Regions from separate parts of the Geodermatophilus sp. CPCC 205506 genome, predicted to be linked through region 3. Evidence: riboswitches for the same ligand, from Rfam matches in the RefSeq annotation. Region 3 holds a riboswitch; each other region holds the start of a gene.
The links. Region 3 has a riboswitch for cyclic di-AMP ahead of MY520_RS10950 (transglycosylase family protein). Riboswitches for the same ligand answer to the same signal wherever they lie in the genome.

Region 1 (10,397 bases), on a different contig from region 3:
GGCTGAGCTACCGCCCCGATGTGCGGCCGACCCCAACTCAGCGTCGACCGGGCACCGCACTCGATCGGCCACGCATCGCCTGTCCACGCCGCGTGCACGCGCCCGAACGAGTGCTTCCAGGATAGGGGCACCGCTCCCGGCGACCCGCACCTGCGGGAGCACCGGCGGCGGACGCGCCGCCGTCCCCTGACACGGCGCACCATCCGGGGGACGGCCGGCGTTCCGACACCGCCACCTGCGCCCGCCCGGCCACTCCGCGCGTCTCACTCACCGACGCCTGCGCCCCGCGGTCATGACGCGAGATCGACGAGGAGTTCGGCGTCGTTGCACGCGTGTTCGCTCCTCGTGGGCCTCGTCGCGCCGCAGCGATCCGAGCGTCTTCATACCGAGTTCACGAACAACGAACTCGCGCCACGATCCGGCGCTCACAAGAAGTGCCTCCGCGTGCTGGTCACGCCACCAGGTACTTCTGCGCACCGCACGGTGCGCTGAGAAGGGACAGATCATGCACACTCGCACTCTCGCCGCGGCCGCCACGCTCGCGCTCGGCGCGACGGTCGGACTTGCGTCCCCCGCGGCCGCTCAGCCGAATCAGCAGGGCCTGATCAACGTCAACATCTCCGACCTCGTGGTCCAGATACCGGTCGCAATCGCCGCCAACATCTGCGACGTCAACATCGCCGTGCTGGTCGCGGATCTGGTCGACGACGCGGCGACCTGCAACGCCGAGGCCACCCCCGACGCTGATGCCGAGATCACGACCACCGACGGCGGAGCCCCCCCAACTCAGGACGGTCTGGTCAACGTCAACGTCTCCAGCATCAACGTGCAGGCCCCCATCGGCGTCGTCGCCAACGTGTGCGACGTGAACGCCGCAGTCCTCGTGAACCTCGTTGCCGACGATTCAGCACCGTGCGAGGGAAGCGCCGACCCGGATTCGACGATCACCCTGAACTGATCGACATTGTCTCGTCAGACATGCGCACCGTTCGTGACCGGGCGGTGTGGCCCAGCGTCTGCTGAGGACGGCGGGATGGTCCGGTCGACCGGAGGGTCGGCCGGACCATCCCGCCCCAGCGGTGGTCGACCAGGCTGCCCTGGGCGTCCGGCGCGGGCGCGGTCGAGTGGGAACAGCCGACAACCGGTCGCTGGGGCGGTGTGTCCGCCTCAGGAGGCGGTCCCGATCGCGTCGATCGCTGTCATGGCCTGGTCGCGCTGCGCGTCGGAGATCGGAGCCGAGCCGGCCACCTCGGCCGCGGCGTCCTGCCCCTCCTCGCTCACCACGTAGCCCATGAAGTCCGCGACCAGCTCCGCGGTCCGCGCGTCGGCGTACTCGACGCAGCCGAGGTGGTAGCTGACCAGGACGATGGGGTACCGGCCGGCCTCGGTCGTGGTGCGGTCGAGCTCGACGGCGAAGGAGAACTCGCCGCGGCCCTCCAGGCGGGAGGCGTTCTCCACCACGGCGGCGGCGGCCTCGGGGGAGGGGGCGACGAACTCCTCGCCGACCCCGATCCGCGCGACGCCGAGGTCACCGGCCTGGGAGAGGTCCGCGTACCCGATGGTGCCGACGCCGCTGCGCACCGCGGCCACGACGCCGGAGTTGCCCTGGGCGGCCTCCCCGCCGGCCACCGGCCACTCGCCGTCGGGCTCGTGCGGCCAGGCGTCCCCGCCCGTGGCCGCCAGGTACTCGGTGAAGTTCTCCGTGGTGCCGGACTCGTCGCTGCGGTGAACCGGCGTCACGGCCAGGTCGGGCAGCGGTGCGCCCGGGTTGTCGGCGGCGATGGCCGGGTCGTCCCAGCGGGTGATCCGCCCGGCGAAGACGGCCGCCAGCGTGGTGGGGGAGAGGGCGAGCTCGTCGAGGCCCGGAGCGGTGTGGACGACGGCGATCGGCGAGATGTAGTTGGGCAGCTCGAACACCCCCGCGGGGCCGCAGCGGGCCGCGGCCTCGGCGAGCTCCTCGTCGTCCAGTGCGGCGTCCGACCCCGCGAAGTCGATGCCGCCGGTCAGGAACTGTTCCCGCCCGCCGCCGGAGCCGACCGGGTCGTAGTCGACGGTCACCCCCGGCTGGACGGCGGAGTAGCCCGCGGTCCAGCCCTGCATGGCCGCCTGCTGGCTGCTCGCTCCCGCACCGACGATCGCACCCGCCAGGTCGCCGGCCGCGGCGCCGGCCCGGTCGCGCTCGTTCGGCGGCACGTACCCGGCGACGGCGACGACGGCGGCTCCGACCGCCAGCGCGCCGATCCCGGCCGCGACCTTCCTCCGGGCAGTCACACACGCCTTCCGCGATCCGGGGCCCGGGCGATCGTCCCCGGGGCGCTGTCGCCGACCCTAGGCGGTCGGCTCCGGGTCCACTCGCCGGCGACCGGAGTCGGGCCGCTCGCCCGGGCGTGGCGGCCAGACGTGTCCGGGATCTCACCGGGGGGTGCCGACGCGCACTGTCGGTGACGACGCGGCCGCGCAGCCTCCTCCCTTCCGCCGGGCTCCGCCACCCGTGTCGGGGCAGGTGGGTGGTGCGGTCCCGGCAGGAGTGACGGGTGTGGCACCGTGATCACCCGTCAGCAGTCAGGCTGTGACCGCACGTAGTCGATCCTCACCCCTTCGGGCAAGGAGGCGCACCGTGTGTGTTACCCGATCGTGACCGGTGGCCCTCACGCGTAGTAGCTTTCCTGACGGCCCAGCCGGGCTCCGCCTCCCGACAACCGGGGGGCCTCGGCCGGGCCCCGCCGAACCGCCCGACGTCCCTCCGGGGATCGAGGGGGGACCGGGGACCCACCGTTCCACTGGGGTGAGTCCTGCCTGCGCACGGGGCGCAGGCGGGTAGGGCGCCGTCCGGCCCGAACCCGTCAGCTAACTCGGTAGGCGGCCGCGAGGATGGGAGAACCGTCGCCTTGGCGACCCTGCACCGCCTGCACACCGAGCTCGACCGACCGACCTCCGTCCGCCGTCGCCTGCGCTCTCCGCGCCGGGCCCTCGTCGTCGGCGCCGTCCTCGCCGGCCTCCTGGTCGGCGCGCCCGCGGCCGTCGCCGCCCCCGTCACCCCCGCAGCCTCCGAGCAGGAGCAACTCGCGGCTGACGTCGCCCGCATCGAGGGCGAGGTCAAGGCCGCCGAGGAGCAGCTGCAGCGCATGACGGTCGAGGCCGAGGCCGCCGCCGACGCCGCCCTCGTCGCCCGTGCCGAGCTCGCCGCCGGCCAGGCCGAGGCCGAGGCCACCGCGGCCGAGCTGGCCGAGGCCCGGGCCGCGGTCGCCGGTGCCGAGGAGGCCATCGCCGACCTCAGCCGCCAGGCCTACATGGGCGGCGACCAGCGCTACGGCGACGTCGAGCTGCTGCTCGACGCCGAGAGCCCCACCGAGCTGCTGCAGCAGGCCGCCACCATGGAGGTCATCGGCGACCACCGGTCCGACCGGCTGGCCGAGTTCCTCTCCGTCGAGCAGCGGGTCGCCGACGCCGACCGTGCCGCGCAGGCCGCCGTCGTCCGGCTCGACGAGCTCGCCCGCGCCGCCGACCAGGCCGAGGCGGCGGCGAACACCCACCTCGCCGAGGCGCAGGCCGAGTTCGACGCCCGCGCCGCCGAGAAGGCCCGCCTCGAGGAGGAGCTCCGCCAGGCCGGTGAGCGGATGCTGGCCGCCCAGGGTGCCGCCGACCCGGGCGCCGCCTGGGGCGAGCGCCAGGCGCAGGCGCAGACCCTCGCCAGCGCCGCCACGACGTCCGGCATGCCGACCTCCGGGCGCCTCACCTCCTGCTACGGCGCGCGCTGGGGCACCATGCACCAGGGCGTCGACATCGCCGCCCCTATCGGCACCCCGATCTACGTCCCCGAGGGCGGCGTCGTCCTGCAGGCCGGCCCGGCCAGCGGCTTCGGCCAGGCGGTCTACGTCCAGCACGGCGACGGTCAGATCACCCTCTACGGCCACGTGAACCGGTTCTTCGTCAGCGCCGGCCAGGTGGTCACCGCCGGGCAGCAGATCGCCGAGGTCGGCAACAAGGGCCAGTCCACCGGACCCCACCTGCACTTCGAGGTGCACCAGGGCGGTCTGTACGAGAACCGGGTGAACCCGATGCCGTGGCTCAGCGCCCACGGCATCGACCTCGGCGGCTCCTGCTGAGCCCGACCGCATGACGGAGGGCCCCGCACCGATCAGTCGGTGCGGGGCCCTCCGTCGTCGCGGGACCAGCCGGGTCAGGCGGCGTCGAAGCCGGCCCGGTCGACCCTGCGGTGGTACCGGGTGCCGAGCCGTCCGCCGAGGACCGCACCGAGCAGCGTGGCGAGCAGGACCGCCACGAGGGCGATGATCCCCGCCGTGGTGGCCGTTCCCTCGTCGATCGGGATCCGCGGCAGGTTCAACTGCTGCAGCACGTTGTACTCCGACCCGAGCACGACCCCGGCGACCGACAGGGCGATCACGACCAGGAGTCCGATGACCCAGACTGCGATCCCCTGCCGGACGCCGTCGAACCGGGCCATGCGGCCGGCCACGTAGCCGCCGGCGAGGTACGCGAGGAAGAGGACCACCAGCAGTGCGATGCCGCCGGCGATGCCGATGGTGTCGGCCTGCTGGGTGGCCTCCTCGGTGCTGGGGATGCCCTGGGTGAGGCCGAGGGCGACGCCTGCGGCAGAGAGCAGCGCGACGAGCAGGACGGCGAGGCCGTTGGCGGACAGCCAGCCGAAGAAGGCCGCGCCCCACTTGATGCCGCCGAAGCGGTCGTGCTGGGCGTCGACGGCGTTGCGCGCCGGGCCGCGCGTGGCCGACGCGCCGTGGTCAGTGGTGGACATGGGTCTCCTGGGAGGGGTGGGAGCGGGAGGTCGTGCACCGGGGGGCCGGGTGGGGTGTGCTGCCACCCGGCCCCGAGGGTCGGTCAGTGGCGGCGGGTCTCCTCGACGCCGTCCGCCTCGATCCGCTCCTCGCGCACCTGCTCGCTCACCGTCTGCTGCTCGGTCACGGTCTCGGTGTCCAGGCGCACCCGCTCGACCGGCACGGCCTCCTTCGCCACGACCGGGCGCTCGGCGTGGAGGGTGACCTCGTGCTCCTCCTCGCTGATGGCGGGGCCGTCCATGGCGTTGCCGACGTTGCCCTCGGTGATCGGCTCGCGCTCGACCCGGACCTCCTCGCGGGAGACCGGCACGGTCTCGGTCACGTTCTCGGTGACGACGTACTTGCGCAGCCGGGCGCGGCCGACCTCCTCGGTGCGCGTGCCGACGGTGAGCCGCTCCTCGGAACGGGTCATCGCGTCGTCCGTGGTCGGGCCGGAGGTGTCGTGGCCGACCGGGTGGTCGACCACGCCGTCACCGTCGACGTCCCGGCCCCCGGCCGCGGGCGTGCCGGTGTCGCCGATGCCGTAGTGGCGGTACAGCTCCGACTCCTCGGTGGCCGAGAGGTGCCCCGAGGCGACGTCGACGTGCGGGGCGTTCTTGACCCGGTCCTTGTCGAAGGGCACGCGGAGGTCCTCGCCCGCGAGCTCCGCCTGCGCCAGGGGGACGAAGGCCTCCTTCGTGCCGAACAGGCCGGTCCGAACGCTGGCCCACTCGGGGCGGCCGGTCTCGTCGTCGAGGAAGACCTCCCCGACCGTGCCGAGCTTGCTGCCGTCCGTGGCGTACGCCGTGCTGCCGATCACGCGTCGAACGTCCTGGTCCGTGATCATGGGGGGCTCCTCGGCCGTGGTGAAAGGTGCGCCGCAGAATTGCGGTCAATGAGATGCGACGCCGTGAAGTTGTTCGCAACAGCGTCTGCGATGGTGGTGCCCCGGGTGATTACGACGTAAACCGACCTCGTCGGGGATGTCGTCGTGTCAGCGCCGGCCGCGCAGCCGCCCGAGCAGTCCGCCCACGCCGCCGAGGGTCTGGGCGGCGAGCTGCAGGATCGGCCCGCCGGGGATGCCGGGCGCGGCCTGCACGATCGGCGCGAGGGTCAGCAGGCCGCCGAGCTCGTGCACCTTCAGCCGCCGTCGGGCCAGCGCCACGACGGGGTTCACCCGCCCGGACGCCGCCTCGAGCAGCAGGTCGGCCGCCGCCTCCACCGCGGTGCCGCTCGCCTCGCCCGGGGCCACCCGGCGCACGGTCCAGCCGTCGCCGTCCGCGGCGAACCGCCAGCCGCCCTCCGGCGTCGCGAGGGTGGCGCCACCGGTGATCCCCTCGGCCGCCGCCAGTGCCCCGGTGACGTCCGCCAGAGCCGCCAGGCCGGCCTGCAGGACCGGGGCCTGCACCGGGGGAGCGCCCAGGGGTACCAGGTCCAGTCCGTGCACCGCCAGCTCGTACGCCTGTCCCAGGACGACGCTGAGCAGCGGCAGCCGGCCCACCACGGCCAGGGCCGGGGCGGTGTCGAGCTCGCGCGGCTCCTCGGCGAGGTAGCGGGCGGTCGCCTCGCGGTTGCGCCGCAGCGCGTCGAGCACCTCCTCCCGGGAGGCGTCGCGGTGCGCCGCGGTCACGCGCGCGTTGGTCGCGTCGACGTCCGGGGGAGTGCCCCCGCCGCCCGCGCGGGCAGAGGCGATGAGGTCGGCCAGGGCGGTGTGGTCGTCCCAGCAGCCGAGGTGCACGCAGACCTCGTGCGCCCGCCAGCCCGGTAGCCGGGTCGGCCGGTCGAGGTCGACGGCGGCGGCCTGGTCGAGGAAGGCGTCCCACGCGGGCAGCACCATCCCCGACACCTGGTCGCGGCCGGCGTCGGCCATCCCCTGGGAGCTCGGCATGCGCCGCCCCTACCCGGCCGCGTCGACGGGCAGGCATGACGTGCGTCGCACGCCGCGCTCTTGTCCGGCGACGGCGGTCCGCGCCAGCCTGACCGCATGACACGGAGCGGCACCACCCGCGGCACCGTCATCCGCTGGGACGACGACCGGCGAGCCGGGCTGATCGAGGCACCGGACCTCCCCGGCGACTGCTGGGTCGACGCCGCCGTCGTCCACGGGCCGACCAGCACCCTGCGGGCCGGTCAGGTCGTCGACGTGGACTGGAGCGAGCCCGGCGTCGAGGGGCTGCCGTTCCGGGCGACCCGGGTGGTGCCGCGCGAGGACCTCCAGGCCTCGTTCGGCGCCTGACCCGCGTCCGGTGCGGCGTGTCGAACTCGTCACGCACCGTGGCTGTCGTTACCGTGTGTCACAACCGGTCTGCGGGTGTGGACGTCGACCGGCCGCGTCGCGGGGTCCCGAGCGTGCGCTCCGAACGCGGGCACGGAAGCCGCGGCGGATGGGTGGACGGCGGTGTCGTCACCGTGGTATGGCCGCTGACCAGCACATAGTGGTCACTCCCGTGACCAAGCGTCACATGTGACCCATCCGCCTCCTCCGCACTGGCGCGAGGGGGTGACCATCGTGCAGACTGTTGACGGGACCCCTGGTCCGAGGCCGCCGAACACAGCCTGTCACCGAATCGATCGTCCGTTGGGGAAGACGAGACCGATCGAGTCGATGGAGGTGCCCCGTGCAACGACGGTCTACCCAGGGTGTCGTCTTCGTGCACGCGTGCCCGAAGGCGCTCTGCCAGCACGTCGAGTGGGCGCTGGAACGCGTCGTCGGCGCGCCGGTCTCCCTGTCGTGGGCCGACCAGCCCGCGGCACACGGTTCCTACCGTGCCGAGGTCGCCTGGACCGGTTCGCCCGGGACAGGCGCCAAGCTCGTCGCTGCGCTCCGCGCGTGGCCGATGCTGCGCTTCGAGGTGACCGAGGAAGCCAGCCACGGCAACGACGGTGAGCGCATGTCGTACGTGCCCGGCCACGGTGTCTTCCGCGCGCCCATGAGCGCCAACGGTGATCTCGTCGTCAGCGAGCAGCAGTTGCGCCACCTCGCTGCCACGGCCGGCTCCATCGAGGCGTTCCGCCACGGCGTGGACGAGCTGCTCGGTGCCGCCTGGGACGCCGATCTCGAGGTCTACCGCCATGCCGGCGACGGCAGTCCGGTCACCTGGCTGCACCAGGTGGTCTAGGTCACGATCCGACTACGACGGCCGGGTGCCCCCCGCACTCCCGTCGTAGGCTGAGGCCGGTCCGTCCGGACGTCGTCGGGGAAGCGGCGTCCGGGCGGCCCAGCGCACAGAAGAAGCAGCGGGCCCGGCTCCTCCGCGGAGGTGCCGGGCCCCGTCGCGTCCCGGTGTGTCAGAGAGGGATGTTGCCGTGCGCCCCGCGGCCGGCGGGGGCGGCGGCCAGTGCGGTGACCAGCCGGCGCCGGGTCCGCGACGGGTCGACGACCTCGTCCACGACGCCGATCTGCAGCGCCCGGTTCACGCCGCCGGCGATCCGCTCGTGCTCGGCGGCGAGGTGCGCGTGCAGCGCCTCGCGCTCGGCCGGGGGGACGGCCGCCAGTTTCTTGCGGTGCAGGATGCCGACGGCGGCCTTGGCGCCCATGACGGCGACCTCGGCGCCCGGCCAGGCGAACACCGCGGTCGCGCCCAGCGAGCGGGCGTTCATCGCGATGTACGCCCCGCCGTAGGACTTGCGGGTCACCAGCGTCACCCGCGGCACCACAGCCTCGGCGAACGCGTGCAGCAGCTTCGCGCCCCGGCGGACCACGCCGTCCCACTCCTGACCGACGCCGGGCAGGTACCCGGGCACGTCGACCAGCACCACCAGGGGGACCCCGAAGGCGTCGCACATCCGCACGAAGCGGGCGGCCTTCTCGGCCGAGGAGGAGTCCAGGCAGCCGCCCAGGCGCAGCGGGTTGTTGGCGATCACGCCGACCGTGCGCCCGGCCAGCCGGCCGAGCGTGGTGACGACGTTGGGCGCCCAGCGCGGGTGCAGCTCCAGGCCGGCGCCGTCCAGGACGGCGGCGACCAGCGGCTTGACGTCGTAGGCCCGCTGCGGCTGCTCGGGCAGCAGGGCGCGCAGGTCGACGTCCGGCTCGCCGTCGGCCGGGGCGAACCTCCCCTGGGCGGCGAGGAGGCCGACCGCCTCGCGGGCGGTGTCGAGGGCACCCTGCTCGGAGTCGGCGACCACGTGGACGACGCCGCTGCGCCGGCCGTGCGTGTCCGGACCGCCGAGCCGCTCCATGTCGACGTCCTCGCCGGTGACCGAGCGGACCACCTCGGGGCCGGTGACGAACACCCGGCCGGCCGGGCCCATGATCACCAGGTCGGTGAGCGCCGGGCCGTACGCGGCGCCCCCTGCGGCCGGCCCGAGGACGACGGAGATCTGCGGGACCCGGCCCGACGCCCGCACCATCGCCGCGAACACCTCGCCCACCGCGTGCAGCGCCGTGACCCCCTCGGCCAGGCGCGCACCCCCCGAGTGCCAGACCCCGACCACCGGCAGCCGCTCGCGCAGCGCGGTGTCGATCGTGTCGACGATGTGCCGGCAGCCGTCGAGGCCCATGGCGCCGCCCATGACGGTCGCGTCGGTGCAGTACGCGACGGCCGGGCTCCCCGACACCGTGCCCCGGGCGGCCAGGACACCCGAGTCGTCCCGCGGGATCAGCAGCGACAGGGAGCCGGGGTCGAACAGGCGCCCGAGGCGGTCGGCCGGATCCCGCGGGTCGGGGGCGGTCGGGGCGGGGACGACGGACAGGGCAGTCACGGGACCTCCGGGGCCTCGGGCGCGCGGGATCGGGGGGTCTGGGCAGGCGGCACCGCTGGGCCGGCCCGGTCGGGCCGACCCAGGAGACGGTGCTCGGGGTCCTTCTTCAGGCGGTGGTGAAGACCAGCGCGATGTTGTGGCCGCCGAAGCCGAAGGAGTCGTTCACCGCGGCGGTGAGCTGGGCGCGCCTGGGCTCCCGGCGCACGATGTCGAGGGCCTGGACGGAGGCGTCGTCGTCCGGGTCGTCGAGGTTCGCCGTCGCCGGCACCACCTGCTCGCGCAGGGCGAGGATGGTGAAGACCGACTCCAGTGCCCCCGCCGCGCCGAGCAGGTGGCCGGTCTGGCTCTTGGTGGCCGTGACGAGGACGTGCTCGCCGATGGTGTTGCGGATGGCGGCGGCCTCTGCTGTGTCACCGACCGGGGTGGACGTGGCATGCGCGTTCACGTGGCCGATGTCGGCCGCGGTGAGTCCGGCGTCGCGGATGGCCGCGGCGATCGCCCGGCCGGCACCCTCGCCCTCCGGGTGCGGGGCGACCAGGTCGTAGCCGTCGGCGGTGCCGCCGGCGCCGGCCAGGCGGGCGTGCACCCGGGCCCCGCGGGCCTTCGCGGCGTCGGCGCGCTCCAGGACCAGGGCGGCCGCGCCCTCGCCGAGCACGAAGCCGTCGCGGGCCTTGTCGAACGGGCGCGAGGCGCGCTCCGGCTCGTCGTTGCGGGTGCTCATCGCGCGCATGGCCGCGAACCCGGCCATGGGCAGCGGGTGCACGCAGGCCTCCGCGCCGCCCACCAGCACGACGTCGGCGCGGTCGAAGCGGATCAGGTCCAGGCCCCACCGGATGGCCTCGGCGCCGGACGCGCAGGCGCTGACCGGTGCGTGCACGCCGCCCTTGGCGCCGATGGACAGGC
Region 2 (10,397 bases), on a different contig from region 3:
GAATGCACCGAGGAGCATCACCACGGCCCAGCCGACGACCAGCGGATCCCGCCGCAGCGGCTCGTGGAACATGTTCCCCCCGACGCGTGGGCCGAGGCCCCGCTCTTGTTCTCGAAACCACAGGCTCCGGAACGCGATCGGCTCGAAGTCCTGACACTTGTTACCAAGATCAACGTGCCGCCGCAGGAGGCGCTCACCCGTAGGGGCCAGACGGCGAAGCCGTGGACTCCGCGGGCGGCTCCCTCATCCGGAGGAGGCGAGCAGCGGACTCCCTGCTCACCGGCAGGTAGCGCCCCCACCCTGTCCCCGTGGCCGGACGCCGTCCCCTCCTGGACCACCGGCTCCGCCGGGGTCTCGCTGCGCTGTGCGCGTCCGGGGTGGTCCTCGGCGGCCTCGCCAGCTGCACGACCCCGATGGTGACCGCGGCGGCGGACAGCCACGTCGCCACCGACGGCAAGACGGCCGCCGCGACCGACGTCCCGGAGGCGACCGGGCCCTCCGCGAAGGCCGAACTCCGGACGATCGACGCGGCGCCGGTGCTGGCCGGCGTCGAGGCCGCAGCGGCGGGCGCCGGCGGAACCGTCTCGGTCGTCGTCCTGGACGCCGACGGGGACCGGCTGCTCGCCAGCGCGGACGCCGGCCGGCCGGTCTCCACCGCGTCGCTGGTGAAACTGCTCGTGGTCACCCGGCTGCTGGCGCTCGACGAGAGCGGTGCCCTGACCCTGCCCGACGAGGACGTCGCCCTGGCCGAGCGGGCGATCGTGGGGTCGGACGACGCCGCGATGAGCCGGCTGTGGGACCGGTACGACGGGCCCGGGCTGGTCACCGACGTCGCCGCGGTACTGGGGCTCACCGCCACCGCGCCGCCGTCGATCCCGGGTCAGTGGGGCCAGGCGACGACGAGCGCCACGGATCTCGCCGCCGTCCTCGCGGCGCGCGGGCAGCTGCTCGACCCCGGGGACGCCGACCGGCTCCTGGGCTGGCTGCGGTCGACCTCGGCGACGGCCGCCGACGGCTTCGACCAGCGGTTCGGCCTGCTCTCGAGCGGCACCGGCGCCACGGGGCCGGTGGCGGCCAAGCAGGGCTGGATGTGCTGCGTCGACGGGCGCCGGCAGCTGCACTCGGCGGGCGAGCTCGCCGACGGGCGGGTGGTCGTCCTCCTCGGCGACTTCCCGAGCTCGACGTCGTGGGCACGCGCGCGCGACTCGCTCGACGCCGCGGCTGCCGCCGTCCTCAGCGGGATCGGCTGACCGCCGCGGTGCCCCGGCCGTCAGCAGACGGCCGGGGCACCGCGAGGCGTCAGGCGACCCGGCGGGCGCCCGAGTAGCTCGGCATCGAGTCGAGGTTCACCACGGCGACCGGCTTGCTGGCGGTCGAGGCGTGCACCATCTGGCCGTTGCCGATGTACATGCCCACGTGCGAGACCGGGCTGTAGAAGAACACCAGGTCACCGGGCCGGAGGTCCGACTTCGCCACCGGGGCGCCGAAGCCCGCCTGCGCCCGCGAGGTGCGCGGGATGGAGATCCCCGCCGCCTTGTAGGCGAAGCTCGTCAGCCCCGAGCAGTCGAAGGAGTTCGGGCCGGTCGCGCCGTACACGTAGCGGTCGCCCACCTGGGCGAGCGCGGTGTCGACCGCGGCCTGGGCGGCGCCGCTCGAAGCGGCGGCCGGAGCAGCGGCGACGGCAGCGCCCCCACCACCGTCCCCACCGGTGTCAGCCGTTGCCGGCAGGGGGGAGAGCGCGATACCGGCACCGGCGATGACGGCGACGGCGATCCCACGGAACGTGCGACGTGCAGAGGTCGTGCGTGCAGTCGTCATGGACGACGTGTTCTCCTGTTCTCCACGACCGCCTACCGGGTTAGCTGACGGGTTCGGACGGGGGAGTCGCCCGGCGCGACGGATCGCGCTTCACCCCAGTGCTGCGGTGGGTCCCCGGTCCGGGCCTCGGTAGACGACCGACGCCCGGTTCGGCGGTGTCCGGCGGGTGCCGCCACGGGTGGGCGACGAGGGAGCCCGCTGGACCGCGCAGAACGCTAAGAACCCCCGCCGGGCGTCGCCATTCGGGGTCGGTGTCGGATCCGGCGGCCGGGGACGCCGCGGCTCGCCGTCCTCACCAGCGGGGACGACGCAGTGTGAGGAGCCGCCCGGCTCCGTCACCGCTGGTCGGCGGTATCCGTACGTTCTCGTCCCCTGCGGGGTGGCACCACCGACTGTCATCGGCGGACGACGCCCTGCCGCCGGAACCCGGGTGGTTGGCCCGGCCGTTGGGCGGGCACGAAGCAGGTCAACCGAACCGAGGAGGAACCCACATGGCCGGCATGATCCGGAAGCTCGTGGCGTCGGGGATCGCGGCGAAGGTCATCCAGGAGGCCCGCAAACCGCAGAACCAGGCCAAGCTCAAGAAGCTCATCCAGGACTTCCAGCAGAAGCAGCAGAAGGGCGGCGGCGGCAAGGGCATGGGCCGCGGCACCGGGCGCTACTGATCTGCTGGCGCAGCGGCCCCCACCCGAGCCCGGGTGGGGGCCGCTGCCGCGTACGGGGCACGCGCCCGCGTGCCGGCCCAGACCGAGTCCGAGGAGTCCCATGACCGTCATCGCCGTCGTCGGTGCCACCGGACAGCAGGGCGGCGCCGTCGCCCGCGCCCTGCTGGACGCCGGTGCCCGCGTGCGCGCCCTCGTCCGCGACCCCGCCAAGGCCCGGGACCTCGCCGACCGGGGCGCCGAGCTCGTCCGCGCCGAGCTGGCCGACCCCGACAGCCTGCGGACGGCGTTCTCCGGCGCGCAGCGGGTGTTCGCCATGACCACCCCGTTCGGCGCCGGCGGGCCCGAGGCGGAGGAGCGCCAGGGGATCGCGCTCGTCGACGCGGCCGCGGACGCCGGCGTGGAGCACGTCGTGCTCAACTCCGTCGGCGGCGCCGAGCGCTCGACCGGCATCCCGCACTTCGAGAGCAAGCGCCGCGTCGAGGAGCACCTGGCCGCGTCGGGGCTGCCGGCGACCGTCGTCCGGCCGGTCTTCTTCATGGAGAACCTGGGCTGGATGGCGGCGGTGCAGGACGGCGAGGTCGTCGTCCGGATGCCGCTGCCGGCGGGCGTGCCGCTGCAGATGATCGCCGTCGCCGACATCGGCACGGTCTCCGCCGACGTCCTCCTCGACCCCGGCCGGGTGCCCGGCGGCAGCATCGAGATCGCCGGTGACGAGCGGACCGGCGAGCAGATCGCCGCCGCCTTCGGCGAGCGGGCCGGCCGGCCCGGCCGCTACGAGGCGGTGCCGCTCGACGGCCTGGACGACGACGCGCGCGCCATGTTCACCTGGCTCGCCCACCCGCCCGCCTACCGCGGCGACATCGAGGCCACCCGCGCGCTGGCGCCCGGCCTGCTGGACCTCCCGGGCTGGCTGGCGACCGGCTGGTCGCCTCGGGAGTGAGCGCGCCGGCCGCCGCGCCGCCGGATAGGCGGCGGCCGGGCACGTGTCCTGCGGGAGCTCGTGCTCTGCCCACGGTGGTGGGCAGAGCACGAGCTTCCCGGGAGACACATGTGCCCCGGGGCGTCAGTCGCCCTTGACGTTGACCACCTGGCGCAGCGTGTGCCGGACCTCGACCAGGTCGGCCGCGTCGGCCATGACACGGTCGATCGGCTTGTACGCGTCCGGGTGCTCGTCGAGGAAGGCGTCCGACCGGCCCCAGGCGATGCCCTTCATCCGCCGATCGAGGTCGGCGCGGGTGAACAGCCGCCGCGCGGCGCCGCGCGAGTGGTTGCGGCCGGCCCCGTGCGGCGCGGACATCAGCGCGTCGGGGTTGCCCCTGCCGACCACCACGTAGGACGCCGTCCCCATCGACCCGGGGATCAGCCCGTCCTGGCCCCGCCGCGCCGAGATGGCCCCCTTGCGGGACAGCCAGACGTCGTGCCCGAGGTGCGTCTCCCGCTCGGTGTAGTTGTGGTGGCAGGAGATCTCCACCTGCCGCGCGACCTCGGTGCCGAGGAAGCGGGACACCTGCTCGGCGACGCGGTCCATCATCTCCGCGCGGTTGAGGAAGGCGAACCGCTGCGCCCAACCCAGCGCCTCGATGTAGGCGTCGAACTCCGGCGTCCCCTCCTCGAGCCAGGCCAGGTCGCGGTCGGGCAGGTGCTCGTCGCGGCAGCGCTGCTGCGCGATCCGGATGTGCTTGGACGCCAGCCGGTTGCCCACCCCGCGCGAGCCCGAGTGCAGGAACAGCCACACCCGGTCGGCCTCGTCCAGCGACACCTCGATGAAGTGGTTGCCCGACCCGAGCGACCCCAGCTGCATCGGCCAGGTGTCGGCGACTCCGTCGGCCTGGCCCACGCCCGGCAGCTCCCGGAGCTCCGCCACCCGGGCGGCCGCGGAGTCGCGCAGCTTCTTGTTGTACCGGCCGGCCGAGAGCGGGACCGCCCGCGAGATCTGCCCGTGCAGCGCGCCGAGGTTGCGCCCGTGGAGGTCGTCGGCCGTGAACTGGGTGCGGACGGCGTCCATCCCGCACCCGATGTCGACCCCCACCGCCGCCGGGATGATCGCGCCCTCGGTGGGGATCACCGAGCCGACCGTCGCGCCCTTGCCCAGGTGCGCGTCGGGCATGAGCGCCATGTGCGGGCGGATGAACGGCATCGAGGCGGTGCGCTCGGCCTGCAGCCGGGTGGTCGGCTCCAGGATCGACGCCCAGTTGAGCAGGCGGTCGCTGATCTTCTCCACCGGGAGGACCTACCCCGCCGCGGGACCCCCGTCCCGTCGGCTGCGGACGCCCTCAGTCATCGCCCTTGCGGTCGCGATCGCGGTCGCGGTCCCGGCGGCGGTTGCCGTTGCCGTTCCCGTCGCCCTGCTCGGCGGTGGGCTGGGCCTCCGTCGTCGGCGCGGCGGTCGGCGGCGGCGGTGGGGGCGGCGCGACGGCGTGGGTGACGGTGATCGTCGTGCCGACCGGCACCTCGCCGGTCGGGGCGAGCGCCGTCACCTGCCCGGCGGGGACGTCGGCGGTCTCGACGGCCTGCAGCACGACCGCCAGGTCCAGGCCGGCCAGCTGGGGTTGCACCTGGCCGACCGGCCGGCCGACGTACTCCGCGGGGTCCAGCCGCACCTGCACGACCGGCGGGGGCGTCGGCGCCGCGGACGTCGTCGGGGCCGGCGTGGTCGACGTCGTCGGCTGACCGGCCGGTGCGGGGTCGGTCCCGCTGTTCCCGAGGACCACCAGCCCCGCTGCCACGGCCGCGACGACGACGAGGGCCACCAGCAGCGGGATGAGCATCCGGCGGCGTGACCGGTCCTCCGGCTCGTCGTCGACGGGGTGGGCGTCGTCCACGGCGGGCCCCGCGGCGGGGACCGCGGCGGGGGACAGCACCTGCGTCACCGGGGCGGGGGGCGCGATCGGCAGCACGAGGGTGTCGGCGCGGTCGGGCTCCCGCCCGGCGGCGGCGTCGTCCACCGCGGCGAGCAGGGCGGCGCCGTCCGGGATCCGCTGGGCCGGGTCCTTGGTGAGGGTCCGCTCGACCAGCCGGCGCACGCCGTCCGGCAGGTCCGGGGGCAGGGGGTCGGGGTCCTCCCGCAGCTGCCGCAGTGCGATGTCCACCGGGTTGGGGCCGTCGAACGCGCGCCGGCCGGCGAGGCACTCGTAGGCCACCATGCCCCAGGAGTAGACGTCGCTGGCCGGGACGGCCTTGTCCCCGCGCACCTGCTCCGGCGCGAGGTACTGGGCGGTCCCGATGACGTGGCCGGTGCGGGTGATCGGCGCGTTGGCCGCCGACCAGGCGATGCCGAAGTCGGTGATCTTGACCGTGCCGTCCGATGCGACGAGCAGGTTGCCCGGCTTGACGTCCCGGTGCACCACCCCGGCCGCGTGCGCGGCGGCCAGCCCGGCCGCGACCTGGCCCAGCAGGGCCAGGGTCCGCTCCGGCGGCAACCGGTGCTCGCGCTGCAGCAGGGTCGAGAGCGGCTCGCCGTCCACGAGCTCCATCACCAGGTAGACCACCCGGTCACCGCCGGCGGGCTCGACCTCGCCGTAGTCGTGCAGGACGGCGATGTTCGGGTGCACGAGCCCCGCGGAGAGCCGGGCCTCGGTGCGGAACCGGGTCAGGAAGACCTGGTTCCCGGTGAACTCGGCGCGCAGCACCTTGACCGCGACCTGCCGGCCCAGGACGAGGTCGCGGGCGCGCCAGACCTGCCCCATGCCCCCGGTGGCGATGGGGGACTGGAGCTCGTAGCGCTCCTCGAGAACGGATCCGGCCGGGTGCATGCGCCGTCAGACGGGGTCGACCAGGCGCAGCGGCGGGTGCGCGTCCAGCCGCTTCTCCAGCGTCACCCGGTGCCGCCCGTCGGACTCGTGGTGGAAGTCCAGCCGGTCGACCAGTGCCTGCATGAGCGTCAGCCCGCCGCCGGTCTCCAGCGGCGAGCCGTCGACGGCCGGCCGCCCGCCGGGGTCGAAGCCCGCGCCGTCGTCGACGACGCTGATCCGGCAGACGGCGTCGTCGAGCCGCACCTGCACCTCGTACTCGGCGGAGTCCCCGGCGTGCTGGACGACGTTCGCGCACGCCTCGGTCAGCGCCAGCACGATCTCGTCGACCACGTGCTGCGGGACGTGCAGGTGCTCGAGCGCCAGCCGGCAGAGCCTGCGGACGAACGGCACGCTGTCCGTGTCGACCGGCAGGCGGACGGTGAAGGCGATGTCCATGCCAGGGTTCCCCTCTCCCGCCCGGCGGCATCTACCCTGCGGTGAGCCAGTGGGACCACGACGAGGAGACCGACCCGTGCTGTTCGACATCGAGCGGACCACGGCCTCCGGTCTACCGTCGCTGAGCGTACGCGGAGAGCTCGACCTGGCCACCGCCCCACAGCTCATGGAGGCCATGGAGTCCCTCCTGTCCCAGCAGCCCCGCGAGATGGTCCTCGACCTCACCGGGACGACGTTCCTCGACTCCTCCGGCGCCCGCTGCCTGGCCTTCCTCGCCCGCCGCGCGGCCGCTGCCGACGTCGCCCTGCAGGTCGTCTGCCCCCGCGAGAACCGGCCGGTGTGGCTGGTCGTCGACCTCCTCGAGCTCCACTCGCTGGTGCCGATCGCCGAGACGGTCCGGGAGCCCGGGGACGAGGTCGGCCCGTAGGGTCGCCCGGGATGACGCCGACGCCGCCCGACGACAGCCGCGGGAGCATCGCGGCGGCCTGCGCCGACGAGCCGATCGCGGTTCCCGGCGCGATCCAGCCGCACGGCGCCCTGCTGGCCGTCACCGAGCCCGCCCTCGCCGTCGTCATCGCCTCGGCGAACGCCGCCGAGGTGCTCGGCGACGACGCGCGCGAGCTCGCGGCGCTGCTCGACCCCGACGACCTCGACCGGCTGCGCGCGGGCCTGGCCGGCGACCTTGCCGAGCTCAACCCGCTCCGGGTCAGCGTCGGCGGCCGGGACCTCGACCTCGTCGTCTCCCGCGCCGACGGGCTGCTGCTCACCGAGTGGGAGCCGGTCGCCGGCGCCGAGCAGGCCGGGGCCGCCTGGCACCGCCGGCTGCCCGCGGTGCTGCAGCGGCTCTCGGCCACCACCTCGCTCGACGAGCTCACGGCGGTGCTCGCCCGCGACGTCCGCGAGCTCACCGGCTTCGACCGCGTGATGGTCTACCGCTTCGACGCCGAGTGGAACGGCGAGGTCATCGCCGAGGACCGCCGCGCCGACCTCGAGCCGTTCCTCGGCCTGCGCTACCCGGCCAGCGACATCCCCGCCCAGGCCCGCGCCCTCTACGCCACCAACTGGCTGCGGCTCATCCCCGACGCGACCTACCGCGCCGTCCCCCTGCAGCCGGCCACGCACCCGGCCACCGGCCGCCCGCTGGACCTCTCCGGCGCGGTGCTGCGCAGCGTCTCGCCGGTGCACCTGGAGTACCTGGCCGCCATGGGCGTCGTCTCCTCCATGTCGGTCTCGCTGATCGACGGCGGCCGGCTGTGGGGCCTCATCGCCTGCCACCACACCAGCGGCCCGCGCCGCCCGTCCTACGCCGACCGGGTGGCCGCGGAGTTCCTCGGCCGCACCGCCTCGCTGCTGCTGCACACCACGGTCGAGACCGCCGAGCGGGGGGACGTCGTCGGCGTGGCCCAGCGGCAGGCCGCGCTGGTCGCCGCCCTCGGCCGCAGCCCGCGGCGGCCGGCCGCGGCGCTCACCGAGGGCCCGGTGACCCTGCTCGACCTGCTGCCCGCCGGGGGCGCCGCGGTCCGCCTCGACGGCCGGCTGCACCTGCTGGGCAGCACGCCGCCGGCCGAGCGGGTGCTCGAGCTGGTCCCCGCGCTGCTGGCCACCGGGCAGCCGGCCACCGACGCGCTGGGCAGGGTGGTCCTGTCCGCCGCCGACGTCGCGGACACCGCCAGCGGGCTGCTGGCTGTCGAGGTGGGTGGCGCGCCGGGCGACTTCCTCGCCTGGTTCCGCCCGGAGACCCTCCGCCAGGTCACCTGGGGCGGCAACCCGCACGAGCCGAAGCTGGTCGAGGGCGCCTCCGGCCCCCGGCTCAGCCCGCGCCGCTCGTTCGCCGCCTGGGTGGAGACGGTGCGCGGGACGGCGCAGCCGTGGCGGGACCACGAGGTCGCCGCGGCGTCGGCGCTGGCGGCGCACCTCACCGAGTCGGCCCTGCACCGGGCGCGGGAGGACGACCGGCTGGCCGCCGTGCTGCAGCGCACCCTGCTGCTCGAGGAGCTGCCGCCCGTGCCCGGCGTCGCGCTCGCCGCGCGTTACCGGCCCAGTGCGGCCGACGTCGTCGGCGGCGACTGGTACGACCTCGTGCCGCTGCCCAGCGGCCGGATCTCGATCGTGCTCGGAGACGTCGCCGGCCACGGCCTCGCCGCCGCGTCGATCACCGCCCAGCTGCGGCACGCCCTGCGTGCGCACCTGCTCCGCGACCGCGGGCCCGCCGCCGCGCTGGGCAGCCTCGGCGAGCTGATCGCCGCGCTGCTGCCGGGCGAGCTGGCGACCGCGGTCGTCGCCGAGCTCGACCCGGCCACCGGCGAGGTCGCGGTGGCCAGCGCCGGGCACCCGCCGGTGCTGCTCGACACCGCGGACGGCGTGCGGCTGCTGCGCGACGGCCGCGGCCCGGCGCTCGGCCTGCAGGAGCACGCCGAGTACGCCGAGGCGCGGGTCCGGCTGACCGGCGCCGACCGGCTGCTGTTCTACAGCGACGGGCTGGTCGAGCGCCGCGACGTCCCGCTGACCGACCGGCTCGACGCCCTGCGCGCCGCGGCCGGCTCGGCCGGAGCCGGCCCCGACGCGCTGCTGGACGCGGTGCTCGCCGCGCTGGACCCGCCCGACACCGACGACGTCACGCTGGTCGGCCTCGGCCGGACCTGATCAGGCCGGCGTCCGGTCCAGCACGTACGAGCCGGGCGCCGCCTCGAGCACCGGGTGGTTGTCGCTGCCCAGGCTCTCGGGCGCGGGCACCTCGTCGCCGGAGCGCGCGATCGTCCAGTCCGCCCAGTGCCCCCACCAGCTGCCGGTGTGCTTCTCCGCGGCCGCCCGCCAGTCCTCGGGGTCGGCGCCGGGCTCGCCGCCGGTCCAGTAGCTCATCTTCGGGTTGCCCGGCGGGTTGACCAGGCTCTGGATGTGGCCGCTGGAGCTGAGCACGAACTCGCTCGGTCCGGACATGAGCCGCGCGGTGCGGTAGCAGCCGGTCCAGGGCGTGATGTGGTCGTTGACCGCGCCGGTGACATATGTGGGCACGGTGATCCGGCCGAGGTCGACCGGCGTGCCGAGGACGGTCTCGCCGCCGGGGCGCACCAGCGTGTGCTCCTGGAAGACTCGCAGGAACTGCTCGTGCAGCGCGGCCGGCAGGTTGGTGCCGTCGGCGTTCCACTCGAGGATGTCGAAGGCGGGCGGGGCCTCGCCCATCAGCCACTGGTTGACCAGGTAGCCGAAGACCAGGTCGTCCGGGCGCATCCAGGTGAAGACGCTGCCCATCGTCTTGGCCGGGATGACGCCGCGGGCCCGCGAGATCCGCTTGGCCAGGCTGACCATCCGCTTGCCGGAGAAGGCGTTGATCGGCGCGGGGCCGCTGAAGTCGAGCAGGGTGACGCCGAACGCGGCGCTGTGCACGCTGGTGTCCTCGACGGCGGCCAGGTGGTTGAGCAGTGTGGTCAGCACGATCCCGCCGGCGCAGAAGCCCACCGTGTTGACGTCGGGAGCGCCGGTGATCTGCCGGGCGACGGCGGTGGCACGCCGGATCCGCTCGGCGTACGTGTCGAGGTCCCAGTGCGCGTGCTCGCGGCCCGGGTTGCGCCAGCTGATCAGGAACACCTGCAGGCCCTGGGCGACGGCGTGCTCGACGAAGCTGCGGCCGGGCCGCAGGTCGAGCATGTAGAAGCGGTTGATCATCGGGGGGACGACGACCAGCGGGCGCTCCCGCACCTTGTCGGTGGTCGGCTCGTACTGGATGAGC
Region 3 (10,397 bases):
TGCGGGCCGGCGAACCAGAGCACCAGCAGCCCGAAGACGATGGCGATGCCGACGTAGACCGCCGACCAGGTGGCCGACTCACGCAGCGTCGGGGCGTGGGGCGTGCGGACGTGGCCGACGAAGTCGAACACGAGCATGCCGATGATCGCGGCGATGGTGATCGCCCAGATCCAGAGCGGGACATCCATACAGGGGTACCTCCGGAGGACTGGCAGCTGTCAGCACCGGAGGTCTCTCCCGCCGCCCGGAAGGACCGGACGACCGGCAGCGCCGGGGATCACTGGACCCCGTGTTGACGACGCTGCCGAGTGGGGATACTCCCCTCCACGGGACCGGCCAGCCTGCGTCGAGGCGTGCCCGGTCCCAGAGGGTCCAACGGCCGGGCCGGCGGCGGGGTTCCCGAACTCCCAGGGAACCTCCAGCCGTCGGTCACGCCGTCGGTCACGCCGTCGGTCACGCCGTCGTGGGCCGCCGGCTCCGGGGCAGTGCGGCCACGATCGCGTCGTAGGAGGCGTCGACCAGCTCACGGACCTCGTCGTCGGGCACGGGGCCGGTCCAGTCGACGGCGTTCCAGCCGTACCGCCCGACGTAGGCGCTCTGCGTGATCGCCCCCGGGTAGCGGTCCCGCCACTCGGCGGCCTCGGCGGCGTCCCGGCCGCACTTCACGCCGACGGTGCCGCTGTCCAGGCCGATGAACGCGAAGGCCTTGCCGCCCACCTTGGCGACCAGCTCGGCCTCCCCCCAGGGGTAGCTCTCCTCCGCGCCCGGCTTGCCCAGGCAGTGGGCGACCAGCTCCTCCCTGTGCATCAGGCGTGCGCGGCGTCGAGCTGCCGGAGCTCCTTCTTGAGCTCGGTCAGCTCGTCGCGCAACCGGGCCGCCACCTCGAACTGCAGCTCCCGGGCGGCGGCGAGCATCTGCTCGTTCATCTGCGTGATGAGATCGGCCAGCTCGTTGCGCGGCAACCCCTGGACCTCGATCGCGCCGGCCTTCCCGGCCTTCTTCCTCGACGAGAGCCCCGGCACCGGCGACTTCCCGCGGGACTGCTGCCGCCCCGAGCCGCCGAGCAGCTCGGCGGAGGCATCGGTGTCGTCGGCCGCCTGGTAGATGCCGTCGAGGATGTCGACGATCTTCTTCCGCAGCGGCTGGGGGTCGACCCCGCGCTCGGTGTTGTAGGCGATCTGCTTCTCGCGCCGGCGGTTGGTCTCCTCGATCGCGTGCGCCATCGAAGGGGTGATCTTGTCGGCGTACATGTGCACCTGCCCCGAGACGTTGCGGGCGGCGCGGCCGATCGTCTGGATCAGCGAGGTCCCCGACCGGAGGAAGCCCTCCTTGTCGGCGTCGAGGATCGCCACCAGCGACACCTCCGGCAGGTCCAGGCCCTCGCGGAGCAGGTTGATGCCGACCAGGACGTCGTACTCGCCCTGCCGGAGCTCGCGGAGCAGCTCGACCCGGCGCAGGGTGTCGACCTCGGAGTGCAGGTAGCGGACCCGGATGCCGAGCTCGAGCAGGTAGTCGGTGAGGTCCTCGGCCATCTTCTTGGTCAGGGTGGTGACCAGGATCCGCTCGTCCTTCTCGGTGCGGACCCGGATCTCGTGCACCAGGTCGTCGATCTGCCCCTTGGTCGGCTTGATGACGACCTCCGGGTCGACCAGGCCAGTAGGGCGGATGACCTGCTCGACGAACTCGCCCTGCGTGCGGCCCAGCTCGTAGGGGCCGGGCGTCGCGGACAGGTAGACCGTCTGGCCGATCCGGTCGGTGAACTCCTCCCACTTCAGCGGGCGGTTGTCCATCGCCGACGGCAGCCGGAACCCGTGCTCCACCAGCGTCCGCTTGCGGCTCATGTCGCCCTCGTACATGCCGCCGATCTGCGGCACGGTCACGTGCGACTCGTCGATGACCAGCAGGAAGTCGTCGGGGAAGTAGTCGATGAGACAGGCGCCGGCGGAGCCGGGCGCGCGCCCGTCGATGTGCCGCGAGTAGTTCTCGATGCCCGAGCAGAACCCGACCTGGCGCATCATCTCGATGTCGTAGGTGGTGCGCATGCGCAGCCGCTGGGCCTCCAGCAGCTTGCCCTGCCGCTCAAGCTCGGCCAGCCGCTGCTCGAGCTCGGCCTCGATGCTCCCGATCGCCCGCTCCATGCGCTCGGGGCCGGCGACGTAGTGGGTGGCCGGGAAGACGAACAGCTCCTCGACCTCGCGGATGACCTCGCCGGTCAGCGGGTGCAGGTAGTACAGCCGCTCCACCTCGTCGCCGAACATCTCGATCCGGACGGCGAGCTCCTCGTAGACGGGGAAGACCTCGATGGTGTCGCCCCGGACCCGGAAGGTGCCGCGGGTGAAGGACAGGTCGTTGCGGGTGTACTGCTCGGTGACCAGCGTGCGGAGCAGCTCGTCGCGGTCCCGCTCCTCCCCGACCGAGATCTTCAGCGCGCGGTCGACGTACTCCTGCGGCGTGCCCAGGCCGTAGATGCAGGACACCGTGGCCACCACGACCACGTCCCGCCGGGTGAGCAGCGCCTGCGTCGCCGAGTGCCGCAGCCGCTCGACCTCCTCGTTGATCGAGGAGTCCTTCTCGATGTAGGTGTCGGTCTGCGGGACGTAGGCCTCGGGCTGGTAGTAGTCGTAGTACGAGACGAAGTACTCGACGGCGTTGTCGGGCAGCAGCTCGCGGAACTCGTTGGCCAGCTGCGCGGCGAGGGTCTTGTTCGGCGCCATGACCAGCGTCGGCCGTTGCACCTGCTCGACCAGCCAGGCCGTCGTCGCCGACTTGCCGGTGCCGGTGGCGCCGAGGAGGACGACGTCCTGCTCGCCGGCGTTCACCCGCTCGGCGAGCGCGGTGATCGCCGCCGGCTGGTCGCCCGAGGGCTGGAAGTCGCTGACGACGCGGAAGCGCCCCTGGGTCGGCCGGAGATCGGTGGTCGCGCGCACGGGTCGACGGTACGACGGGGGTGTGACAGGACGGCGTCCGTGCGACGCCCGCGCACTCCCGGGGCGGACGGGACCGATCCACTGGCCCCGGGTGCTTGCCCTGGGGTATCCGACCCGCCTAGCGTCCCCGGTCGCAGGAGCGGTCACCGCCGGGGACCAGCGCCACCCGGGGACACCCGGGCGAGGTCGGACCCCGGCGCCGCTGCCGGCCGGACCTGCGCACGACGCCCCCCGTGGAGAACCGCGGGGGGCGTCGTCGTCCGGGGTGAGCGAGATCTCCCCCGCCGGGCACCGGACCGAGGTGTGCGGGCCCCCCGGAGGGGGCAACGGGGGCATGGTGCACCACGTGTGACCCGACCTCCTCGCCCGTGCCCCGCGGCGGGAGGCCACCGGCCCCCGGCCTCCCGGGGGCGCCAGCGCAGGAGGACCTCGTTTCATGACCCAGGTGTGGCCTGGTACCGCCTACCCCCTCGGTGCCACCTACGACGGCACCGGCACCAACTTCGCGATCTTCAGTGAGGTCGCCGAGAAGGTCGAGCTGTGCCTCTTCGACGACGCCGGCAACGAGGAGCGCATCCGCCTGCCGGAGATGGACGGGTTCGTCTGGCACGCCTTCCTGCCCGGCATCCAGCCCGGCCAGCGCTACGGCTACCGCATCCACGGCCCCTACCACCCGTCGCAGGGCATGCGGTGCAACCCGAACAAGCTGCTGCTCGACCCCTACGCGAAGGCCATCGACGGCCGGGTCGACTGGGACCCGTCGGTGTTCGGGTACGACTTCGACAGCGGGGAGCGCAACGACGAGGACTCGGCCGCGCACATGCCGAAGTCCGTCGTCGTCAACCCGTACTTCGACTGGGGCGTGGACCGGCCCCCGCGGACCCCGTACCACAAGTCGGTGATCTACGAGGCCCACGTCAAGGGCCTCACGATGACCCACCCGGACGTGCCGGAGGACCTGCGCGGCACGTACGCGGGCATCGCGCACCCGGCGGTCATCGACCACCTCACCGGGCTCGGCGTCACCGCGATCGAGCTCATGCCCGTGCACCAGTTCGTGCAGGACGACACCCTGGAGCAGAAGGGCCTGCGCAACTACTGGGGCTACAACACGATCGGCTTCTTCGCCCCGCACAACGAGTACGCCAGCAACACCGACAACGGCATGCAGGTGGCGGAGTTCAAGGGGATGGTCCGGACCCTGCACGAGGCGGGGATCGAGGTCATCCTCGACGTGGTCTACAACCACACCGCCGAGGGCAACCACCTCGGGCCGACGCTGTCGTTCAAGGGCATCGACAACCGGGCCTACTACCGGCTGGTCGAGGACGACCCGCAGTACTACATGGACTACACCGGCACCGGGAACTCGCTCAACGCCCGCACCCCGCAGGCCCTGCAGCTGATCATGGACTCGCTGCGGTACTGGATCACCGAGATGCACGTCGACGGCTTCCGCTTCGACCTCGCCTCCACCCTCGCCCGCGAGCTGCACGCCGTCGACCGGCTGTCGGCCTTCTTCGACCTGGTGCACCAGGACCCGGTGGTCAGCCAGGTCAAGCTCATCGCCGAGCCCTGGGACGTCGGCGAGGGCGGCTACCAGGTCGGCAACTTCCCGGCCCTGTGGACCGAGTGGAACGGCAAGTACCGCGACACCGTCCGCGACTTCTGGCGCGGCGAGGACGCGACCGTCGGCGAGTTCGCCAGCCGGATCACCGGTTCCTCGGACCTGTACCAGCACTCGGGCCGGCGCCCGGTGGCCAGCATCAACTTCGTCACCGCGCACGACGGGTTCACGCTGACCGACCTCGTCTCCTACAACGAGAAGCACAACGAGGCCAACGGCGAGGGCAACAACGACGGCGAGAGCCACAACCGCAGCTGGAACTGCGGGGTGGAGGGCGAGACCGTCGACAAGAAGGTGCTCACCCTGCGGGCCCGTCAGCGCCGCAACTTCCTGGCCACGCTGATGCTCAGCCAGGGCGTGCCCATGCTCCTGCACGGCGACGAGCTGGGCCGGACGCAGCAGGGCAACAACAACGGCTACTGCCAGGACTCGCCGCTGACCTGGGTCCACTGGGACGAGGTCGACGAGGGGCTGCTGGAGTTCACCAAGCTGGTCACCCGGCTGCGTGCCGAGCACCCGACGTTCCGCCGTCGTCGCTTCTTCCACGGCCGGCCGGTGCGGCGCGAGCGGGGCGCCCCGGTGCAGGACATCGCCTGGCTCACGCCGGACGGTGACCTGATGACCGAGGACGACTGGGACGCCGGCTTCGCCAAGTCGATCGCCATGTACCTCAACGGGCACGGCATCCGGTCGACCGACGAGCGCGGCGAGGACGTCGTCGACGACCACTTCTACCTGGCGTTCAACGCGACGCACGAGCCGATGGACTTCACCCTGCCGGCCGAGGAGTACGCCGCGGCCTGGACGGTCGTCCTCGACACCGCCGAGATGGAGGCCGTCGAGCCGACGCAGCTCAAGCCCGGCGAGACGATCACCGTGGAGGACCGGTCGATGGTCGTGTTCAGCGCCCCGCGTCGCGCGTGAGCGGGCCCGAGATGAGCGAGCCGGGCACGAGCGAGCCGCTGAGCCGGGAGCGCCGGCGCGCGGTGCCCACCGCGACCTACCGGCTGCAGGTGACGGCGGACTTCACCCTGGACGACGCCGCGTCGGTCGCCGGCTACCTGGCCGACCTCGGGGTGAGCCACGCCTACACCTCTCCCCTGTTGCGCGCGGCCGCCGGCAGCACGCACGGCTACGACACCGTCGACCACGCGCACGTCGACGAGTCGCGGGGCGGGCAGGCCGGCTTGGACCGGCTGGTCGCCGCGCTGCACGCGCAGGGGCTGGGCCTCGTGCTCGACCTGGTGCCCAACCACATGGGCGTGGCCGATCCGGCCGAGGCGCCGTGGTGGTGGGACGTGCTGCGGCACGGCCGGGACAGCGCGCACGCCGGCGCGTTCGACATCGACTGGGACTTCGGCGGCGGCAGGGTGCGGCTGCCGGTGCTGGGCTCGGCGGACGACGTCGAGAAGCTGGAGGTGGTGGACGGGGAGCTGCGGTACTACGACAACCGCTTCCCGATCGCGCCGGGCACCGGGCAGGGCACCCCGCAGGAGGTGCACGCCCGCCAGCACTACGAGCTGGTCGACTGGCGGCGGGCCGACGCCGACCTGAACTACCGGCGGTTCTTCGCGATCAACACCCTCGCCGGGCTGCGCGTGGAGGACCCGGAGGTGTTCGCCGCGACCCATGAGCTGGTCCTGCGGCTGGTCGAGGTCGGCGCCGTCGACGGCCTGCGGATCGACCACCCCGACGGCCTGGCCGACCCCAAGGGCTACCTCGACCGGCTGGCCGAGGCCTCGGGCGGGCGCTGGACCGTGGTGGAGAAGATCCTCGAGCCCGGGGAGGACCTGCCGGAGAGCTGGTCGACGGCCGGGACGACGGGCTACGACGCGCTGGCCGAGGTGGACGACGTGCTCGTCGACCCGGCCGGCGAGGCGGCGCTGACCGCGCTGGACACCGAGCTGTCCGGCGCGCCGGTGGACTATGCGCGGTTGGTGCACGACTGCAAGCGCGAGGTGACCGACGGGATCCTCGGCTCGGAGGTGGCCCGCCTGGTGCGGGTCATCGGCGAGTTGCCCGGCATCGACGTCGCGCAGCAGACCGAGGCGCTGGCCGAGCTGCTGGCGGGCTTCCCCGTCTACCGCACCTACCTGCCCGACGGCCGCGAGCACCTCGACGCGACCGTGGCCGCGGTCCGGGAGCGCCGTCCCGACCTCACCGACGCCGTGGACGCACTGCACACGGTGCTGTCGCAGGCGGGGACCGAGGCCGCCACCCGCTTCGAGCAGACCAGCGGTCCGGTGATGGCCAAGGGCGTCGAGGACAGCGCCTACTACCGCTGGGCGCGGTTCGTCGCGCTCAACGAGGTGGGCGGCGACCCGGCGCGCTTCGGCAGCACGGTCGAGGAGTTCCACGAGGCGCAGCAGCGCCGCCTGGCGCGCAGGCCCGAGTCGATGACCGCGCTGTCGACGCACGACACCAAGCGCAGCGAGGACGTGCGCGCCCGGCTGGCGGTGCTCGCCGAGCTGCCCACCGAGTGGGCGCAGCTGGTGCGACAGCTGCTCTCCCGGCACCCGCTGGCCGACCGACCGCTGGCCCACCTGGTGTGGCAGAACCTGGTCGGGGCCTGGCCGCTGTCCCGCGAGCGGGCGCACGCCTACGTGGAGAAGGCCGCCCGCGAGGCGGGGACGTCGACGACGTGGACCGACCCGGCCGAGGAGTTCGAGAACCGGCTGCACGCGCTGGTCGACGCCGCGTTCGACGACGAGCAGACGAACGGCGCGATCGAGGACCTCGTCGCCCGGATCGCGCCCTTCGGGAGGTCCAACTCTCTGGCGCAGAAGCTCCTGCAGCTCACCATCCCCGGCGTCCCGGACGTCTACCAGGGCACCGAGCTGTGGGACCTCTCCCTCGTCGACCCGGACAACCGCCGTCCGGTCGACTACGAGCTGCGCCGCCGGCTGCTGGCCCGGCTGGACGGCGGCGAGGTGCCCGCGGTCGACGAGAGCGGCGCGGCCAAGCTGCTCGTGGTCTCCCGCACGCTGCGGGCCCGCCGCGAGCACCCGGAGTGGTTCGCCGGCTACCAACCGGTGGCGGCGACCGGCGCGACGGCGGGGCACGTGGTCGCCTTCGACCGCGGGGGTGCGGTGACGGTGGCCACCCGGCTGCCGGTCGGGCTGGCCGGCGCCGGCGGCTGGGGCGACACCGCGCTGCAGCTGCCGAACGGCGCCTGGCGGGACCTGCTCACCGGAGACTGCTTCGTCTCCGACGCCGCCGGGATGCCGGTGCGCGACGTGTTGGGGCGGCTGCCGGTCGCCCTGCTGGTCCGCGACTGAAAGTGAGGGGCCTGGGACGGTGCGCCGTCCCCGGCCCGGCCTGTCGCGCCACGCCGGGGTGACACGCCGGGTGCCGCGGAGTCGCTCGATGGCCTCCGCCTACCGTCCCCCGGGTGCCCGGCCGACCGGCCGGGCACGGCGCCGTCCCGCCCAACCCCGTCCGGCGGCGTCCTGACCACAGCACAACCGTGGACGGGGGTGGGGGAACCACATTCGACGCCACGTGCGTCTCGGGGTGAAGCCGCGTTCCGCGGCCGGGCACCGATCGTCCGAACCCGACAGCTCACCCCGCAGGCGGTCGATCGGAGGATCCCCTTGTCCCAGCACGATCGTTCCTGCCTGCCTGCCCGCGGTCTGCGCCGCGGTGCCGTCGTCCTCACCGGCGCGGCGGCCCTCTCCCTCGGCGCCCTCGCCGGCCCGGCGCTTGCCGCCGGCCCCAACAACTGGGACGCCGTCGCCCAGTGCGAGTCCGGCGGCAACTGGAGCATCAACACCGGCAACGGCTACTACGGCGGCCTGCAGTTCAGCCCCGGCACCTGGGCGGCCTACGGCGGCACCGCGTACGCGGCCCGCGCCGACCTCGCCTCCAAGGAGCAGCAGATCGCCGTCGCCGAGCGCACGCTCGACGGCCAGGGCCCCGGCGCCTGGCCGACCTGCGGGAAGGGCCTCGACCCGGCCGCGCCCGAGTGGGGCGCCCCGGCCCCCGCGGCCGCCCCCGCACCCGCCGCGGCGTCCGCCGGGACCTACGTGGTCAAGCCCGGCGACACGCTCGGCAAGATCGCCGCCGCGCACGGCACCCCCGGTGGGTGGCAGGCGCTGTACGAGAAGAACAGGAACGTGCTGAGCAGCCCGCACGTCCTCCAGGTCGGCCAGACGCTCGTGCTCTGACGCCGGTGTCCGGGATCCGGGGCGCCGCCGTCGGCGGCGTCCCGGAGCCCGGTGGGTGAGCGCCGCGCAGGTCACGATTGGCCTCCGGTCGGACGGGCATGTTCTGGCCGCCGGTCCCCCGGCCGATCCGTCCCACCCCGCCTGGAGGCCCCCGCATGTCCGCACCCGTCGACTTCTCCGTCTGGGCACCGCTGCCGAAGCGGGTCCGGCTCCAGGTCGACGGCACGGTGCACGAGATGCACCGCGGCGACGGCGGCTGGTGGCGCGCCGAGGTCGAGGCCGGGCCGGAGGCGGACTACGGCTTCCTGCTGGACGACGACGACACGCCTTGGCCGGATCCGCGCTCGCGGCGCCAGCCGAACGGCGTGCACGGACTCTCCCGCCGCTTCGACCCGGCGGCGTACCGCTGGGTCGACCGGGCGTGGACCGGGCGGCCGCTCGCCGGCGGCGTGGTCTACGAGCTGCACGTCGGCACGTTCACCCCCGAGGGCACCCTCGACGCCGCCGTCGGCCGACTGGACCACCTCGTGGAGCTCGGCATCGACTTCGTCGAACTGCTCCCGGTCAACGGCTTCAACGGCACGCACAACTGGGGCTACGACGGCGTCCTCTGGTACGCGGTGCAGGAGGAGTACGGCGGCCCGGCGGCCTACCAGCGCTTCGTCGACGCCTGCCACCAACGCGGCCTGGCCGTGATCCAGGACGTCGTCTACAACCACCTCGGTCCGTCGGGGAACTACCTGCCGCTGTTCTTCCCGGTCTTCGCCGAGGGCGGCGCCACCACGTGGGGCAACTCGGTCAACCTGTCGGGGCCGGACTCCGACGAGGTGCGCCGCTACATCGTCGACAACGCCCTCATGTGGCTGCGCGACATGCACGTCGACGGGCTGCGCCTGGACGCCGTCCACGCGCTGGTCGACGAGCGGGCCACCCACGTGCTGGAGGAGATGGCGCAGGAGGTCGACCGGCTGTCGGTCGCCGAGGGCCGCCCACTGACGCTGATCGCCGAGAGCGACCTCAACGACCCGCGCCTGGTCACCCCGCGCGTGGCCGGTGGCATGGGGCTGACGGCGCAGTGGAGCGACGACTTCCACCACGCGCTGCACGCGACGCTGACCGGCGAGGGGCAGGGGTACTACGCGGACTTCGCCGCCGCCGGGCTCGCCGGCCTGGCCAAGACGCTGACCGGCGCGTACTTCCACGACGGCGCGTGGTCGAGCTTCCGGCGGCGGCACCACGGCCGGCCGGTGGACACCAACGTGCTGCCGGGCTGGAAGTTCCTCGCCTACCTGCAGGACCACGACCAGATCGGCAACCGGGCCGTCGGCGACCGCATCTCGGCCTCGCTCTCCCCCGACCTGCTGGCGGTGGGCGCCACCATCGTGCTGACCAGCCCGTTCACCCCGATGCTGTTCATGGGCGAGGAGTGGGGGGCCGCGACGCCGTGGCAGTTCTTCACCAGCCACCCCGAGCCGGAGCTCGGCAAGGCCACCGCCGAGGGCCGGATCGGCGAGTTCGCCGAGCACGGGTGGGACGCCGCGGTGGTCCCCGACCCGCAGGACCCGGAGACCTTCACCCGCTCCAAGCTGGACTGGAGCGAGCTCGAGCGGGAGCCGCACTCCCGGCTGCTCGGCGCGCACCGGGCGTTGCTGGCGCTGCGCCGGGCGCACCCCGACC

Region 1: another riboswitch for cyclic di-AMP. It lies ahead of MY520_RS04695 (M23 family metallopeptidase); the one in region 3 lies ahead of MY520_RS10950 (transglycosylase family protein).
Region 2: another riboswitch for cyclic di-AMP. It lies ahead of MY520_RS08540 (C40 family peptidase); the one in region 3 lies ahead of MY520_RS10950 (transglycosylase family protein).

Annotation. Positions count from the first base shown of each region.
Region 1 covers NZ_JALPKP010000005.1:126,871-137,267, reverse strand. The annotation lists tRNA gene MY520_RS04710 (tRNA-Ile) at 1-17, opposite strand, end outside; gene MY520_RS04705 (hypothetical protein) at 506-958, shown strand; gene pstS (phosphate ABC transporter substrate-binding protein PstS) at 1,168-2,271, opposite strand; cyclic di-AMP (ydaO/yuaA leader) riboswitch at 2,761-2,857, shown strand; gene MY520_RS04695 (M23 family metallopeptidase) at 2,889-4,106, shown strand; gene MY520_RS04690 (hypothetical protein) at 4,181-4,774, opposite strand; gene MY520_RS04685 (DUF2382 domain-containing protein) at 4,858-5,640, opposite strand; gene MY520_RS04680 (maleylpyruvate isomerase N-terminal domain-containing protein) at 5,788-6,681, opposite strand; gene MY520_RS04675 (hypothetical protein) at 6,778-7,029, shown strand; gene MY520_RS04670 (DUF3145 domain-containing protein) at 7,412-7,912, shown strand; gene MY520_RS04665 (acyl-CoA carboxylase subunit beta) at 8,082-9,494, opposite strand; gene MY520_RS04660 (beta-ketoacyl-[acyl-carrier-protein] synthase family protein) at 9,601-10,397, opposite strand, start outside.
Region 2 covers NZ_JALPKP010000011.1:68,194-78,590, forward strand. The annotation lists gene MY520_RS08530 (hypothetical protein) at 1-72, opposite strand, end outside; gene MY520_RS08535 (serine hydrolase) at 309-1,250, shown strand; gene MY520_RS08540 (C40 family peptidase) at 1,300-1,818, opposite strand; cyclic di-AMP (ydaO/yuaA leader) riboswitch at 1,832-1,983, opposite strand; gene MY520_RS08545 (hypothetical protein) at 2,310-2,483, shown strand; gene MY520_RS08550 (NmrA/HSCARG family protein) at 2,584-3,423, shown strand; gene MY520_RS08555 (RtcB family protein) at 3,547-4,704, opposite strand; gene MY520_RS08560 (serine/threonine protein kinase) at 4,757-6,235, opposite strand; gene MY520_RS08565 (ATP-binding protein) at 6,242-6,670, opposite strand; gene MY520_RS08570 (STAS domain-containing protein) at 6,747-7,097, shown strand; gene MY520_RS08575 (SpoIIE family protein phosphatase) at 7,109-9,313, shown strand; gene MY520_RS08580 (PHA/PHB synthase family protein) at 9,314-10,397, opposite strand, start outside.
Region 3 covers NZ_JALPKP010000015.1:85,560-95,956, reverse strand. The annotation lists gene MY520_RS10975 (TerC family protein) at 1-188, opposite strand, end outside; gene MY520_RS10970 (MmcQ/YjbR family DNA-binding protein) at 454-807, opposite strand; gene uvrB (excinuclease ABC subunit UvrB) at 807-2,927, opposite strand; gene glgX (glycogen debranching protein GlgX) at 3,364-5,478, shown strand; gene treY (malto-oligosyltrehalose synthase) at 5,475-7,832, shown strand; cyclic di-AMP (ydaO/yuaA leader) riboswitch at 8,002-8,145, shown strand; gene MY520_RS10950 (transglycosylase family protein) at 8,148-8,720, shown strand; gene treZ (malto-oligosyltrehalose trehalohydrolase) at 8,876-10,397, shown strand, end outside.